DNA from 3 places in the Caulobacter sp. DMC95 genome. Region 1 is predicted to be linked to each of the others. Evidence: predicted binding sites of a transcription regulator. Region 1 holds the regulator's gene; each other region holds the start of a gene.
The links. Region 1 encodes LexA, which represses DNA repair genes until DNA is damaged. Its sites were predicted from a motif close to ATGTTCNCNANNTGTTCT; they were not measured.

Region 1 (5,005 bases):
CGCCATGCTCGGCGTTGCGAACCTGTTCGCTCAAGCGCACGGCGCGCAGCATGTCGTCGCCAGCGCACCACCAGAGGTGCTCGTGCTCGCGTTCCTGGGGCTGATGCTCCTCTGCCTTTGGAAAGGGCGTCTTCGTTGGATCGGCGCGCCGCTCGCCTTGGCTGTCGCCGTTTGGCCCAGGCCATCACCACCCGACGCCTGGGTCGCCGCCGACGGCGCGACCGCCGCCGTGCGATCGGGTGACGCGGCGGTTCTGCTCCGGACTGACGCCAAGCGGTTCGGCGCTGAGCTCTGGGCGCGGAGGCGGGGTCTGGAGCCGACAGCCTGGAGTCTCTACGGCTGCGACCGATGGATTTGCGGACCGAAACTTGGCGCGCCTGTGCGGTTGTCCCTGGCATGGTCGCGCAAGACGCCTGACGCCGAGGTGCTGAGCGGCCTATGCGTTCGGAGCGAGATCGTCGTGGTTCGCGGAAAGCCGCCGCCGCGCGTGCCGCCGCTGTGCGCCGAAACCGTGCTGCTGACAGGCGAGGACTTTGCACGGCAAGGCTCAGCCGAACTCTACCGACGGCCGGACGGTTGGCGCATTGTCTGGGCGCAGCCCTTACGTGGCGAGCGACCGTGGAGCGGATACTGACGCCTTCTGGTGCGTGGCGGGTTAGAATCGGGCGCCGGACCGCGCTCTATCAGGAGGCCCCCACTATGTCAGATCCATACGCCCCACGGCGCGCCATATTTCGCGCCCTCCATGCGGAAGGTTGCTTCATCCTGCCTAATCCGTGGGATGTCGGCAGCGCAAAGCGGCTGGAAGGCCTTGGTTTCAAGGCCCTGGCCTCGACCAGCGCAGGCATGGCTTGGGCGCTGGGCAAGAGCGACGGAGCGGTGACGCGCGATGAGGTGATCACTCACCTGAAGATGCTCTGCGCCGCCACTGATCTACCGGTCAATGCGGACTTCGAAAATGGCTTCGGAGATACGCCAGCCAAGGTCGCCGAGAGCGTGACTTTGGCCATAGACGCGGGTGTCGCGGGTCTCTCGATCGAGGACTGGTCGGGCGTGGCGCTCTATGAACTTTCCGTCGCCGTAGAGCGGCTCAAGGCGGCGCGTGCGGCGATTGACGCTAGCGGGCGCGACGTGATGCTGGTGGGGCGCTCCGAAGGCTATCTGCGTGGCCGCCGTGACCTTGGGGCGACCCTCGAACGGCTGAAGGCCTATGCCAGCGCTGGCGCGGACTGCCTCTATGCGCCTGGCGTTACGGATCCGGCTGAGATTCGAGCGATCGTCGAAGCGGTCGCGCCCAAGCCTGTAAATATTCTGCTCTGGGGCGACGACATGACGGTGGAGAGCCTTGCGGGGCTCGGCGTGCGCCGGGTCAGCACCGGCGGTGCGCTTGCGGCGGCGGCCTGGGCGGGCTTCGACGCCGCAGCCCAACGGTTAGCGGAGGCCGGACGTCTTACGCCCTAGTCGCAAATAGGAGAAAGGCCCCGATCCTCGTCGGATCAGGGCCTGAATCGCCGGAGCGCTGCGCGCCTGGGTCTAGTGATAACGGCGGATCAGGCCCACCAGCTTACCCTGCACCTCGACCTGATCCGGACCGAAGATGCGCGTCTCGTACTTTGGATTAGCCGCCTCCAAAGCGATCGAGCCCCCCTTCTTGCGCAGGCGCTTTAGGGTGGCTTCCTCGCCGACCAGCGCGACGACGATCTCGCCCGAGGTGGCGGTGTCGCCCTTCTTGATGATCACATAGTCACCATCGAGGATCCCAGCCTCGATCATCGAGTCTCCCTGGACCTCAAGGACATAGTGCTCGCCGCCGCCGAGCATCGTTTCTGGCACCGGCAAACGATCGCGTTCGTGCTGGATTGCGTCGATTGGCGTACCCGCGGCGATCTTGCCCAGGATAGGAAGGTCGCGGCTGTCATTGGCCGGGACGGCAGTGCTGCTGGACGGGAGCGGCGCCCCGCCGCCTTCAAAGACCTGCGGGCGGAATGCGCCGCGCCCCTTGGGCGGCGCAGCGGTCGTAGCCTGCTGCGGGAGCTTCACCACCTCCAGCGCGCGCGCCCGATGCGCCAGACGACGAATGAAGCCACGCTCCTCCAGGGCCGTGATCAAGCGGTGGATCCCGGACTTGGAAGCCAGATCGAGGGCTTCCTTCATCTCGTCGAACGACGGCGAGACGCCGGTTTCCTTGATCCGTTCATGGATGAACATCAGCAGTTCGTGCTGCTTGCGCGTGAGCATGTCGGCCTCAGGTGGAGCGCGGAACAAACCGCAAACCTTGCGAATGTTCTCGTGGTGTTCCGCGTCAAAGTCAAGCCGAGCTTCGTTAACGGGAAAAGCGGCGTTATTTCAGGGGGTTAGGGTGGGGGCGATCGGAAAGCGCCGAAGAATCAAAAACTTAATAAAGCCTTTCAGGAGCGCTTGCGCGCCACGATGATGTCCTGGTCCTGCATCGGTTCGCGCCGCCAGACGCCGAGGGCTTGGTTCAGGATCTCCAGGCCCAGTTCCTCGTACTGCGTTCGCACGTGCGCCAGATCGTAGCCAATCACGGCCTCGGGCAGGTCGGGCGTCGCCGTCCAGCAACCGTCCAGTGGATGGACGAAGTCGAAGGCGATCTGGCCGGACCCGGTGTTGGCCCGCGCCTCCTCATCAATCAGATACCAGGAGACGATGCTGATGCCGCCCGGCCGCAGGACCCTGGCGATCTCGCGCGCGAACTGCGCCTGATCCGCCGCCAGCAGATGGGTGAACACCGAACCCAACCAGACATAGTCAAAACTGGCGTTGGGGTAGGGAAAGACATAGGCGCTGGCCGGCTGGGTTCCGCTCGGATTGTAGCGGTCGCTGTGCATGTCGGCGTGGAGGAACTCGAACCTGGAGTCTCCGACGGCGATATTTGCGCGGCACCAGTCGATCGCTTCGGCCATGACGTCGAAGCCCGCGTAGCGGCCGTTCTCATCGAGATAGTCGACGAGAGGGGCGGCTGCGCGTCCGATGCCGCAGCCGACGTCGAGGATGGCGTGGTGAGGTTGCAGGCCCGCGTCAAGGAACAGCGCCTTGAACTGCTGCCCGACCCGCACGAAGTCGGCGTCTGCGGCCCCGACCAGGTGCCAGAGTTCCTGGGGGGCCTGGAGCCCGTCGGTCGGCGCGGTGACAGAGGTAGCGTGCGCGGTTGGGCTTAGTCGACCGAGAGTAGACCTGATTGGACGCTGCGCGAGGCGCTTCAAGGTGGTCAGCAAGGCGCGCATCCGATTCTCCCGCAGAACGGCGCCCGCCTTATAAACCAGCGTTCCGGCTCACGCGCCCGTCGTGAGGTCCTGGTCGTCGAACCCGGTGGCCATCTCAGGGAACTTGGGCGTGCAGCTCTGGTAGAAGCCGGCGATCCGCCGCATGTCGGCGGCGTAGTCGCCGGTCGGGTAGATCGCGGGGCCAAGGCCCACGACCTTTCGCTTGTAGTCCATCATGCCCAGCACCATCGGCACCTCGGCGCCCATGGCGATGTGATAGAAGCCGGTTTTCCACTGCCGGGCTTTGCCGCGTGTGCCCTCCGGCGCGATCGTCAGCATGAAGGTGTCACGGCGGCCGAACTCCTCGACCATCGCCTTGACCATGTCCTTGGAGCGCTCGCGATCAAGCGGTATCCCGCCAAGATCCCGCATCATCTGGTCGAACGGCGGCTTGAACAGCGAGGCCTTGCCGATGAAGCTGAGATCAAGGTTCAGGGCGTCGGCGGCGCCGACGAAATAGACGAAGTCCCAATTGCTGGTATGGGGCGCGGCGATCACGACGAACTTCCGCGTTTCGGGCGGTGCGCCCTCGATCTTCCAGCCCTGCAGCTTGAAATTCGTGGCCAGGGCCCATTTCACGACTCGCGCGAGCCAGTTCATGCACGTTTCCTCAGCCGCGTTCTCGGCGCGGCGACATTTGGAAGGATGGGACTGTTTCGCCCTCAGGCGCCAGCGCCAGAAAAGCCCGTTTTGGGTTTAACCGATCAAGATCCGCGTCGCGGCTGTCACATCCGCATGGCGCATCAGGCTCTCGCCGACCAGCATCGCCTTGGCGCCGGCGCCTTCCATCCGCACGACGTCATCGTGAGTGAAGATCCCGCTTTCGGTGACCAGCAGCGCGTCTGGCGGCGCCTGAGCTGACAGGCGCTCGGTCACCGCCAGATCGACGACGAAGCTCTTGAGGTCGCGGTTGTTAATCCCGACCAGATCCGAGCCCAGCGCGCCAGCGCGCGCCATCTCGGCCTCATCGTGAACCTCCACCAGGGCGTCCATGCCCAGGCGTTTGGCTTCGGCCATCAACTCCGCCGCCAGTACGTCGTCGATCATCGCCAGGATTACGAGGATCGCATCGGCGCCTAGGGCCCGGCTCTCGGCCACCTGCCAGGGATCGACCAAGAAGTCCTTGCGGATGCAGGGCAGGGCGACCGCAGCCCGAGCAGCGACAAGATATTCATCCGCGCCCTGGAAGCTCGGCGTGTCGGTCAGCACCGACAGACAGGCCGCGCCGCCGGCTTCATAGGCCTTAGCCAGAACCGGCGGATCGAAGTCCTCGCGGATTAGGCCCTTCGAGGGCGAGGCTTTCTTGATCTCCGCGATCAGCGACAGCTTCCCCGGGGCGTGGCGCGCTTCAAGCGCGGCCTTGAACCCGCGCGGCGCCGAAGCGCCCTTGGCGGCGGCGTCGATCTGGGCTTGAGAGCGTGCGGCCTTTCGGCTTGCGACGTCCTCGCGCTTGTAGGCGGCGATCTTGGCCAGAATGTCGGTCACGCGGTTACGTCCGTATTGGTGGCGGTCACGAGGCCTGCGAGAGCGGCCTTGGCGCGTCCGCTGTCGATCACCTCACCCGCCAGGGCGATGCCCTCGACCAAGGTCTCGACTTTGTCGGCGACCAGGAAAGCGGCGGCGGCGTTGAGCAAGACGATGTCCCGATAGGGGCCCGTCTCGCCGTCAAACAGACGGGTCAGGGCGGCGGCGTTGAAATGAGGATCTCCGCCCGTCAGATC
Region 2 (5,005 bases), on a different contig from region 1:
CAGCGGCCACTGGGACCACCTGGGCGTCGGCCTGCCGGACGCCAAGGGCGACAAGATCTATAACGGCGCCGTCGACAACGCGACCGGCATCGCCGCCATGCTGGAGATGGGCCGCCTGGCCGCCAGCGGCCCCAAGCCGGACCGCTCGATGGTGTTCCTGGCCGTGACCGCCGAAGAAAAGGGCCTGCTGGGCTCGGAGTACTACGCGGCCAATCCGCTGTATCCGCTGGCCAAGACGGCGGGCGTCATCAACACCGACGCCCTGGATCCGACCGGTCCGGCCAAGGACTTTACGATCTCGGGCAACGCCAAGCTCGACCTGCTCGATGACCTGATCGCCAAGGGCAAGGCCGTGGGCCGCACCTACACGCCCGATCCGGCCACTGAAGCCGGCTACTTCTATCGCTCGGACCACTTCCCGTTCGCCAAGCGCGGCGTGCCAGCCATCTCGTTCGGCTCGGGCGAGGACCTGGTCGAGGGCGGCGTCGCCGCCGGCAAGGCGGCTTCGGACGCCTATCGCATCAACGCCTACCATCAGCCCGCCGACGAGTGGAACGACAGCTGGCGCCTCGACGGCATGAGCGCCGACATCGCCCTCGTCTACAGCGTGGGCCGCGACCTGGCTGGCTCGACCCGCTGGCCCGACTGGGGCGCGGATTCCGAGTTCAAGGCCGCCCGCGACGCCAGCAAGGCTGAGCGGAAATAGGGTTCGTCTAATCGCTCCTTCCCGTGTCATCCCGGCCGGAGCGTAGCGTAGAGCCGGGATCCAGGGAGCGACATAGCGCCGTGCGCTCGGCCCCTGGGTCCTGGATAGCCTCTCCGAGGCTTCCGGGATGACACCCTGAGTTTGCGACCTTCCCCCATGACCGCCTCCGTCTTCGACCTCTTCAAACTCGGCGTCGGCCCGTCGAGCAGCCACACCATGGGCCCGATGACGGCGGCGGGGCTGTTCATCGGCCGGCTGCGCGACGCCGGGAAGCTGGTCGCCGTCGCGCGGGTCGAAACGCGGCTCTACGCCTCCCTGGCCCTGACCGGTCGGGGCCACGCCACCGACCGCGCGGTGATCCTGGGCCTGATGGGCTTCGTCCCCGCCGATCTCGATCCAGACGCCGGCGAAGCCGCCCTGCTGGAAAGCCAGGCCACCCAGTCGCTGAAGCTGGGCGGTGAGGTCGAAATCGCCTTCGACGAGGCCCGCGACATCGTCTGGCTGGGTCATGAGCGATTGCCGCAGCATCCCAACGGCCTGACCTTCAGCGCCTTCGACAAGGCTGGCGCCCTGCTGGCCGAACGGACCTATTTCTCGATCGGCGGCGGCTTTGTCCGCGACGAGAGCGAGATGGGCCGCAACGCCCCGCCCGAGGACGGCCCCGCCATCCCCTTCCCGTTCGAAAGCGCGGCCGACCTCCTCGACCGCGCCGAGCAGGCGGGCCTGTCGATCGCCGAGGTCATGGCCGCCAACGAATGTGCGCGGATGAGCGAGGGCGAGATGAACGCCGGTCTCGACCGCATCTTCGGGGCCATGGAGGCCTGCATCGATCGCGGCATGCGCCAGGAGGGCGTCTTACCCGGCGGCCTGACCGTGAAACGCCGCGCTCGCCAGATCCATCAAACCATCCAGGGCCGGATGGAGCGCCAGATGAGCGATCCTCTGGCGGCGATGGACTTCGTCAACCTGTGGGCCATGGCGGTCAACGAAGAGAACGCCGCCGGCGGCCGCGTCGTCACCGCCCCCACCAACGGCGCGGCGGGACTGATCCCGGCCGTGCTGCGGTTCTTCGTCAGGTTCTACAAGGGCACGCCCGAGCAGATCCGCACGTTCCTGCTGACGGCCGCAGCGATCGGCGCGCTCTATAAGATGAACGCCTCGATCAGCGGCGCCGAGGTCGGCTGCCAGGGCGAGGTGGGCGTCGCCTGCTCGATGGCGGCGGCGGGTCTGGCGGCGGCTCTGGGCGGGACCAACGCCCAGATCGAGAACGCCGCCGAGATCGGCATGGAACATAATCTCGGCCTGACCTGCGACCCGATCGGGGGCCTCGTGCAAATCCCCTGTATCGAGCGCAACGCCATGGGGGCTATCAAGGCCATCGACGCCGCCCGCCTCGCCCTGCTCGGCGACGGCCAGCACTCGGTGTCGCTGGACAAGGTCATCGCCACGATGAAGCGCACCGGCGAGGACATGAACGAGATCTACAAGGAGACCTCGATGGGCGGCCTGGCGGTGGGCCTGTCGGTGAACCGGGTGGAGTGTTGAGGGCGTCGTAAGCGCCCCCTCCACCGCTTCGCGGTCCCCCTCCCCCGCTGCACGGGGGAGGATGAGTTTCCTCCTCACCCGCATCGCGGGGGAGGTGTCATGATACGTCAGCATCGTGACGGAGGGGGCGCTATTGCCTCTCGACGCCCCACAAAACCTCGCCTAGTTTTCGCGAGAACATCAAGGGAACACGCGCACATGGGCAAGATCCGAACCGGCATCGGCGGCTGGACGTTCGAGCCGTGGCGCGGGACCTTCTATCCCGATGATCTGAAGCAGAAGGACGAGCTGAAATACGCCTCGTCCAAGCTGACCAGCATCGAGATCAACGGCACCTACTATTCGACCTTCAAGCCCAACAGCTGGATGAAGTGGCGCGACGAGACGCCGGACGACTTCGTGTTCTCGGTCAAGGCCAGCCGCTTCTGCACCAACCGCCGGGTGCTGTCGGAAAACAACGACTCGCTCGAGAAATTCCTGTCGCAGGGGCTCGAGGAGCTGGGCCCTAAGCTTGGCCCGATCAACTGGCAGTTCATGGCGACCAAGAAGTTCGATCCGGCGGATTTCGAGGATTTTCTGAAATTACTGCCAAAAGAGCAGAAGGGCGTGCGCCTGCGTCACGCCATGGAGGTCCGCAGCCCGACCTTCGCCTGCCAGCAGTTCTATGACCTCTGCGCCCAGTACGGCGTGGCGATCGTCTACGCCGTCGACGACGAGGCGCCGGAATGGCCCTGCATCGACCAGCCGACCGCCGACTTCACCTACGCCCGCCTGATGTGCAGCCGCGAGGACGAGCCGACGGGCATGACGTCGGAGGAACTGGACGGCGTGGTGGCCCAGACGCGGCGGTGGGCAGAACGCGGCGACGTGTTCGCCTACTTCATCGCCGGGGCGAAGGTGCGTAATCCGGCGGCGGCGATGGCGTTGATTGGGAAGCTGGGGGCGGCGTAAGCGCCCCCTCCGTCTCGTCGCTTCGCGCCGATCCAGCTCCCCCGTTTCACGAGGGAGGATGCCCTTCCTCCTCACCCGCAAAGCGGGGGAGGTGGCGCGCTGCGGAGACGCAGCGCGACGGAGGGGGCGCTAGACCTTCTTCGGAAACCACGGCACGAACCCGCTGGTCCGCGCCACATACTCCGCATAGCCGGGCTTGGACTTCTTCATCTTGCCTTCGGTGGTCGGCACGCCGCTCCACTTGGTCAGCAGGAAGGTCATCAGCAGCGGACCCGGCAGGGCCCAGGCGCCCAGGCCGGTCTCGGCGGCGATCAGATAGAGACCCCACCAGACGCAGGCGTCACCGAAATAGTTCGGGTGACGGGTGTAGCGCCACAGGCCCTTGTCCATCACTTTGCCGGCGTTGTCCGGATTGGCCTTGAAGGCGGTCAGTTGCGCGTCGCCGATGGTCTCGAACAGGATGCCGACCACCGTCAGCGCCGCGCCCGCATAGGCCAGACCGCCCAGCACGCCCGGCCCTTGGCCCAACTGCACCGGTAGGGCGACGAGGTAGCTCAGCACCGCCTGCAGCCCGAACACGATGATCAGCGAGGTCGTGGCGAAGTTCCAGCGCTTGGTCTTCTCATAGTGGGCGAAGATCGCGACATAGCGGCGGTCTGCGCCATGCTTGCGCCAGCGCCAAAGCAGATAGACCCCCAGCCGCGCCGCCCACAGGGTGCAGAGACCCGTAAGCAGCAGGCCGTGCGGGGTCTTGGGCCCCTGTAGCAGGGTGCTCCAGGCCAGCAGCGCCATGCTGGGACCCCACCAGGCGTCAATAAAGCTGACGTCCCTCGTCCGCAGGCTTACGGCCCACAGGGCGAGGAACGCAACCGCCGAGACGGCGGCGTTGATGGCGAGGAGGCTGAGAAGGGACATTAGGGGCTCTTCGAATAGATAGCGCGGATACGCGGCGCGAGGCCGTTTGGACTTCTCCTCCCCATTAGGGGGAGGTGGATCGGCGCGAATACGCGACGAGCCGGAGGGGGTCCGCGAAGCGGTTGTGAGGTCGCCGCCTCATTGGGCCCCTCCACCGGCGTTCGCCGGTCCCCCTCCACCAGAGGGGGAGGAAGATAGAGCCCTCCGCTTCGCGCTGGCGTCACGTCCCCACGACGAAACTCACGGTCGTCGTGGTCGACCCGCCGATGTTCAGGGTCTGCACCGTCTTGGCCCCCTCGACTTGATAGTCGCCGGCCTGGCCGGCGGTCTGTTTCCAGGCGTCCAGCACCATCCGCACGCCGGTGGCGCCGACCGGATGGCCCGTGCCGATCAGGCCGCCCGAAGGGTTGATCGGCAGCTTGCCGCCAATGGCGATGTCGCCGTTCTCAACCGCCTTCCAGCTTTCGCCCGGCGCGGTCAGGCCTAGGTGGTCGATGGCCATGTATTCGGTGGCGGTGAAGCAGTCATGAGTTTCGACCGCGTCGAGGCCCGAGACGTCCGGCGCGATCCCGGCCCGGGCGCGCGCATCAAGGATCGCCCGGCGCACCTGCGGGAAGATGTAGTCCTGGTCGCGGCTGGCTTCGATTTTACGGGCGTAGCTGAGCGGCGCCGAGCGGTGGCCCCAGCCCTTGAGGCGCGGGATGCTCTCCAGCGCGATCCCGCGCTTGTCGGCATAGGCGCGGGCTCGCTTTTCCGACGCCAGGAAGATCACGGCCGAGCCGTCGGTAACCTGGCCGCAGTCCTGCTTGCGGGTGCGGCCCTCGACCACCGGATTGGCGACCTCGTCGGCGGTGAAGGCGTCGGGTCCGAAGTTCCAGCTGCGGGTCT
Region 3 (5,005 bases), on a different contig from region 1:
CCCGCCGCTGTGTGTCGCGAACTGACCAAGCTCTACGAAACCTGCGTGCGCGGTCCGCTGTCGGATCTCGCCGCCGATCCGCGCTTCGAGGCCCCCAAGGGCGAGATCGTAATCCTCGTCGGCCCCGGCGTCGAAAAGGTCGCCAGCGCCGACGACGCCGAAGCCGCTCTGCGCGAGGCCATGGCGCGTCTGCCGCTGGGCGAGGCCGCCTCGGAGGTCGCCAAGGCGCTGGGGCTATCGCGCAAGGACCTCTATCGCCAGGCTTTGGCGCTGAAGGAGCAGGCCTGATGACGGCCGGCGTTCGCCAGGCGCGCGGAAGCACCGCGCGAAAGGTCGGACGCCGCGCTGAGGTCATCGCCGCCTTGTGGCTGATGGCCAAGGGCTATCGCATTCTCGGCTTCCGACTGGCCACGCCGCTTGGAGAAATCGACATTCTAGGGCAACGCGGCGGGGTGCTGGCCGTTGTCGAGGTCAAGCAACGGACGACGATCGAGGACGCGCTGGACGCCGTGACGCCAACCCAGAGAGAGCGCCTGCGCCGCGCCGCCGCGCACCTGGCCGCGCATCGCGCTGGCCTGCGCGACTTGGCGGTGCGGCTGGATCTTATCGCCATCGCCCCAGGGCGTCCGCCTCGACACCTTCCCGACGCCTGGAGCGGAGCCTGAGATGACGCGGGAAGAGGCCGAAGCGATCCTGACCCGGGCCGGCGAAGGTCCTGACGAGAGCTTCCCTCTGTTCGAAGCCGCCCTGGCCTGCGCCGTCCACGACGATCCAAGCCGCGACACCAAGGCCGCTATCGATTTGGCCAACGACGCGGTCGAGCGCCTGCGTCGCCGCGCCGAGAGCGAGTCGCCGGAAGAAGCGGTCGCCGAGACCCTGGCCGGGGACCTGCGCCTGACCGGTGACGTGATCACCTATGACCATCCCGACAACGCCGACGTCATCGCCATCGCCCACCGTCGCAAGGGTCTGCCCGTGGCGCTCGGCGTCTTTTACCTGCACGCCGCCCGCGCCGTAGGGCTGGAGCTCTATGGCGTCGACTTCCCCGGCCACTTCCTGCTCCGGATCGAGACCGACGAAGGGCCGCTGGCGCTGGACCCGTTCAGCGAAGGTCGCGTGGTGCTGCCGTCGGAACTGTCGCGCCGGGCCCTGCGCACCGGCCTGATGCCGGACGTCGCCGCGCGCCTAGAGCTTCTGATGGCGCCAATCAGCGACCGCGCCGTGCTGATCCGCCTGCAGAACAACATCTTCGCCCGCGCCCAACAGGCCAAGGACTGGGTTCGCGCCGAGCGCTCGGCGCTGCGGCGCGCGCTGCTGAACCCCAAAGACCACCGCCCTTGGCTGGACGTCGCGGCCGCCCGCGAGGGTCAGGGCGCTCTGGCCGGCGCCCTGCAGGCGCTGTCCCGCGCCCAAGTCCTGGACGGCGGCGCGGCGATCGCGGCGCGGGCTCAGCGGGAGCGGGTGCGGCTGCGCTTGAACTAGCGTTCCGGCAAAAACGGCTTAACTAGGCTCCAGACCAAGAACCCCAGGAGCCCCCATGTCGCTGCGAGTCGCCGTTCAGATGGATCCCATCCTGGGGATCAACATCGACACCGACACCTCGTTCCTGATGATGATGGAGGCCCAGAGCCGGGGGCATAAGCTCTGGTTCTACACCCCCGACAAGCTCTCGCAGGAAGACGGCCGTGTGTTCGCCCGCGCCCAGCCGGTCGAGGTTTTCGCCGACAAGGGCGCGCACGCCAAGCTGGGCGAGACTGTGATGCTGGACATGAAGGACGACGTCGACGTCGTCCTGATGCGGCAGGATCCGCCGTTCGACATGGCGTACATCACGGCCACGCACTTCCTGGAGAAGGTCCATCCCCACACCCTGGTGGTGAACAATCCGGCCGAGGTGCGCAACGCCCCCGAAAAGCTGTTCGTCACCGACTTCCCGGGCGTTCAGCCGCCGACCCTGATCACCAGCGACCACGAGGCGATCTACGACTTCCGCGCCCGCCACGGCGACATCGTGCTCAAACCCCTCTACGGCGGCGGCGGCTCGGGCGTGGCGCGGCTCCTGGCCGACGACCCCAATCTCGACGCGCTACTGGAACTGCACGCCATGATCGGCCGCGAGCAGGTCATCGCCCAGAAGTTCGTCCCGGCGGTCAGCAAGGGTGACAAGCGCATCCTGCTGGTCGACGGCGAGCCCGTGGGCGCGATCAACCGCGTCCCGGCCAGCGGTCAGGTCCGATCGAACCTGCGGGTCGGCGGCCGCGCCGAAGCCGTTGAGCTGACCGCTCGTGACCTGGAGCTTTGCAAGATCATCGCCCCGGAGCTGAAGCGTCGCGGCCTGCTCTTTGTCGGCATCGACGTGATCGGCGAGTACCTCACCGAGATCAACGTCACCTCGCCGACGGGGGCCCAACAGCTGAAGCGTTTTACCGGTATCAACGCCGCTGAAGTACTTTGGAACCGGATCGAAAACATTCGTTCAAACGGTGGGTAACTCTGCGTAAACCGCAAGATTTCCCGAAATGTTCGTTTTTCGTTCTTGCTCCATTTCGTTAACTGTGTTGCTCCTTGTGGATAAGTTCAAGTTCCTCAAGGAGTTACGATGGCCGCTCGCGTCGTCACCGTCGCGTTCGAGGGCGTCGAGGCCCGCAGGGTCGATGTCGAGGTCCAGCTGACTACGGGCCAGCACGCCTTCGTGGTGGTGGGGCTGGCCGACAAGGCGGTCGCCGAAAGCCGCGAACGCGTGCGTGGAGCCTTCGCTGGCCTGGGGCTGTCGCTGCCCGGCAAACGCATCGTCGCCAACCTGGCGCCGGCCGATCTGCCCAAGGAAGGGGCGCACTTCGACCTGCCGATCGCCCTGGCGGTGATGGCGGCCCTGGGTGTGATCCCCTTGGACGCTCTGGACGGCTGGGCGGCGATGGGCGAGCTCTCGCTGGACGGCCGCATCGTGCCCGCCGCCGGCGCCCTGCCCGCAGCCATGGCGGCCGGGGCCATGGACCTGGGCCTTATTTGCCCTGAAGCCTCGGGACCGGAAGCGGCCTGGGCCGGCGGCACGCGGATCCTGGCGCCGCGCTCGCTAGTGGCGCTGATCAACCACTTCCGGGGAAGTCAGATCCTCTCGGCGCCGACGCCTGGCCCGATCATCGAGGGCGAACCGCCCAAGGATCTGCGGGACGTGAAGGGTCAGGAACATGCCAAGCGCGCGCTGGAGATCGCGGCGGCCGGCGGTCATAACCTGTTGTTCTGCGGTCCGCCGGGCTCGGGCAAGTCGATGCTGGCCCAGCGTCTTCCCAGTCTGCTGCCGCCCCTGACCTCAGCCGAACTGCTCGAGACCTCGATGGTCCATTCCGTGGCGGGACTGATCGCCCGCGGAACACTCACCAGGGCCCGTCCCTTTCGCGCCCCGCACCACAGCGCCAGCATGGCCGCGCTGACGGGCGGCGGGCATCGCGCCAAGCCGGGAGAAGTGTCCTTGGCGCACAATGGGGTGCTGTTCCTGGATGAACTGCCGGAATTCGGCGTCCAGGCTTTGGACAGCCTGCGCGGCCCTCTGGAAACCGGCGAGGTGATGGTCGCCCGCGCCAACGCGCATGTCCGCTACCCGGCCCGGGTCCAGCTGGTGGCGGCGATGAATCCCTGTCGCTGCGGTCACGGCGGCGCTGGGCGCGGCGCCTGCGGAAAAGCGCCCCGATGCCAGAAGGACTATCAGGGCCGCATCTCCGGTCCGCTCCTGGATCGAATCGATATCGCCGTCGACATGCCCGCCGTCACCGCCGCCGACCTAGCCCTGCCGCCGCCGGTCGAAGGCTCGGCCGAAGTCGCCGCCCGCGTGGCGCGCGCAAGGGCCCTCCAGCTCGAACGCGCTGACACCCTGGACGCCGCCGATGGCCTGAACGGTCGCGCTGAAGGTGCCTTCCTGGAGAAGGTCGCCGGGCTCGACTCGGCGGGCCGCGACCTGCTGTCCCGCGCCGCCGAGGCCGGACGCATCAGCGCGCGGGGCTGGACGCGCGTGCTGCGCCTGTCGCGCACCATCGCCGACCTTGAGGGCGCGGAAAGCGTCAAGCGGGTCCACGTCGCCGAAGCGCTGGCCTATCGGCGCACCAGCGGGGCGGCGGAAGAAAGCGTCGTGGCGGCCAGCCACGTTTGACCGCCCGTTAAGCCGCGTCGGCTAACCTTGGTTTCCATGAGCGACAGCAGACCCGACGACCGCCATCCCAGCGTCACGCCCGAGCAGCTGGCGACCCTGAGCCACGAGTTCCGTACGCCGCTGAACGGCGTGCTGGGCATGGCGCGGCTGTTGGAAAACACCAAGCTGACCGCCGAGCAGCGGTCGTATGTCACCGCTCTGCGCGAAAGCGGCGACCACCTGCTGTCGCTGGTCAACGACGTGTTGCACTTCGCCCGGCTCGGCGCGGCCTCGATCGAGCTGTCGCTGGCGCCGGTCGAGGTCGATAGCCTGCTGCGCCAGGTGGCTGAGCTGATGAGTCCGCGCGCCCATGAAAAGGGGATCGAGATCGCCTGGGCCGTCTCCTCGCCCCTGCCGAAGATCCTGGCGGACGAAGGCCGGCTGCGGCAGATTCTGCTCAACTTCGCCGGCAACGCCGTGAAATTCACCGAGGCCGGCGGCGTCCTGCTGACCGCCAGCGCCGTCGACGGCGGTCGGATCCGCTTCTCAGTGGCCGACACCGGACCCGGCGTCGCGCCCGAGGCGCGCGCCCGCATCTTCGAGGCCTTCGTCCAGACCGACGTCACCCACGCCACCCAGCTGGGCGGCGCGGGCCTGGGCCTGGCGATCGTGTCGCGCCTCTCAGCCGCCATGGACGGCGCGGTCGGTGTCGGCGGTGAGCTGGGCCAAGGCGCGGAGTTCTGGTTCGAGGCGCCGTTCGCCACGGCCACCGCCCCCGTGCGGGCCACGCCGCTGGAAGGCCGCAACGTCGCCATCGCCTCGCCCAACGCCATTGTCCGCGCCGCGACGGTCCGCCAGATCGAGGCCGCCGGCGGTCGCGCC

Region 2: a site for LexA is predicted at 2,426-2,443, ahead of ACT53N_RS12395 (DUF72 domain-containing protein). Genes of this name have one in related genera too.
Region 3: a site for LexA is predicted at 2,520-2,537, ahead of ACT53N_RS05925 (YifB family Mg chelatase-like AAA ATPase). Genes of this name have one in related genera too.

What each region holds. Positions count from the first base shown of each region.
Region 1 covers NZ_JBQUZP010000001.1:200,315-205,319, forward strand. Annotated here, with positions in the region: gene ACT53N_RS00985 (ComEC/Rec2 family competence protein) at 1-634, shown strand, start outside; gene ACT53N_RS00990 (isocitrate lyase/PEP mutase family protein) at 700-1,461, shown strand; gene lexA (transcriptional repressor LexA) at 1,534-2,238, opposite strand; gene ACT53N_RS01000 (class I SAM-dependent methyltransferase) at 2,409-3,245, opposite strand; gene ACT53N_RS01005 (lysophospholipid acyltransferase family protein) at 3,294-3,884, opposite strand; gene trpC (indole-3-glycerol phosphate synthase TrpC) at 3,981-4,769, opposite strand; gene trpD (anthranilate phosphoribosyltransferase) at 4,766-5,005, opposite strand, start outside.
Region 2 covers NZ_JBQUZP010000004.1:349,618-354,622, reverse strand. Annotated here, with positions in the region: gene ACT53N_RS12405 (M28 family metallopeptidase) at 1-706, shown strand, start outside; gene ACT53N_RS12400 (L-serine ammonia-lyase) at 863-2,251, shown strand; gene ACT53N_RS12395 (DUF72 domain-containing protein) at 2,450-3,202, shown strand; gene ACT53N_RS12390 (DUF1295 domain-containing protein) at 3,332-4,117, opposite strand; gene ACT53N_RS12385 (acetyl-CoA acetyltransferase) at 4,338-5,005, opposite strand, start outside.
Region 3 covers NZ_JBQUZP010000002.1:416,995-421,999, reverse strand. Annotated here, with positions in the region: gene rsmI (16S rRNA (cytidine(1402)-2'-O)-methyltransferase) at 1-288, shown strand, start outside; gene ACT53N_RS05940 (YraN family protein) at 288-665, shown strand; gene ACT53N_RS05935 (SirB1 family protein) at 667-1,482, shown strand; gene gshB (glutathione synthase) at 1,538-2,491, shown strand; gene ACT53N_RS05925 (YifB family Mg chelatase-like AAA ATPase) at 2,600-4,144, shown strand; gene ACT53N_RS05920 (response regulator) at 4,181-5,005, shown strand, end outside.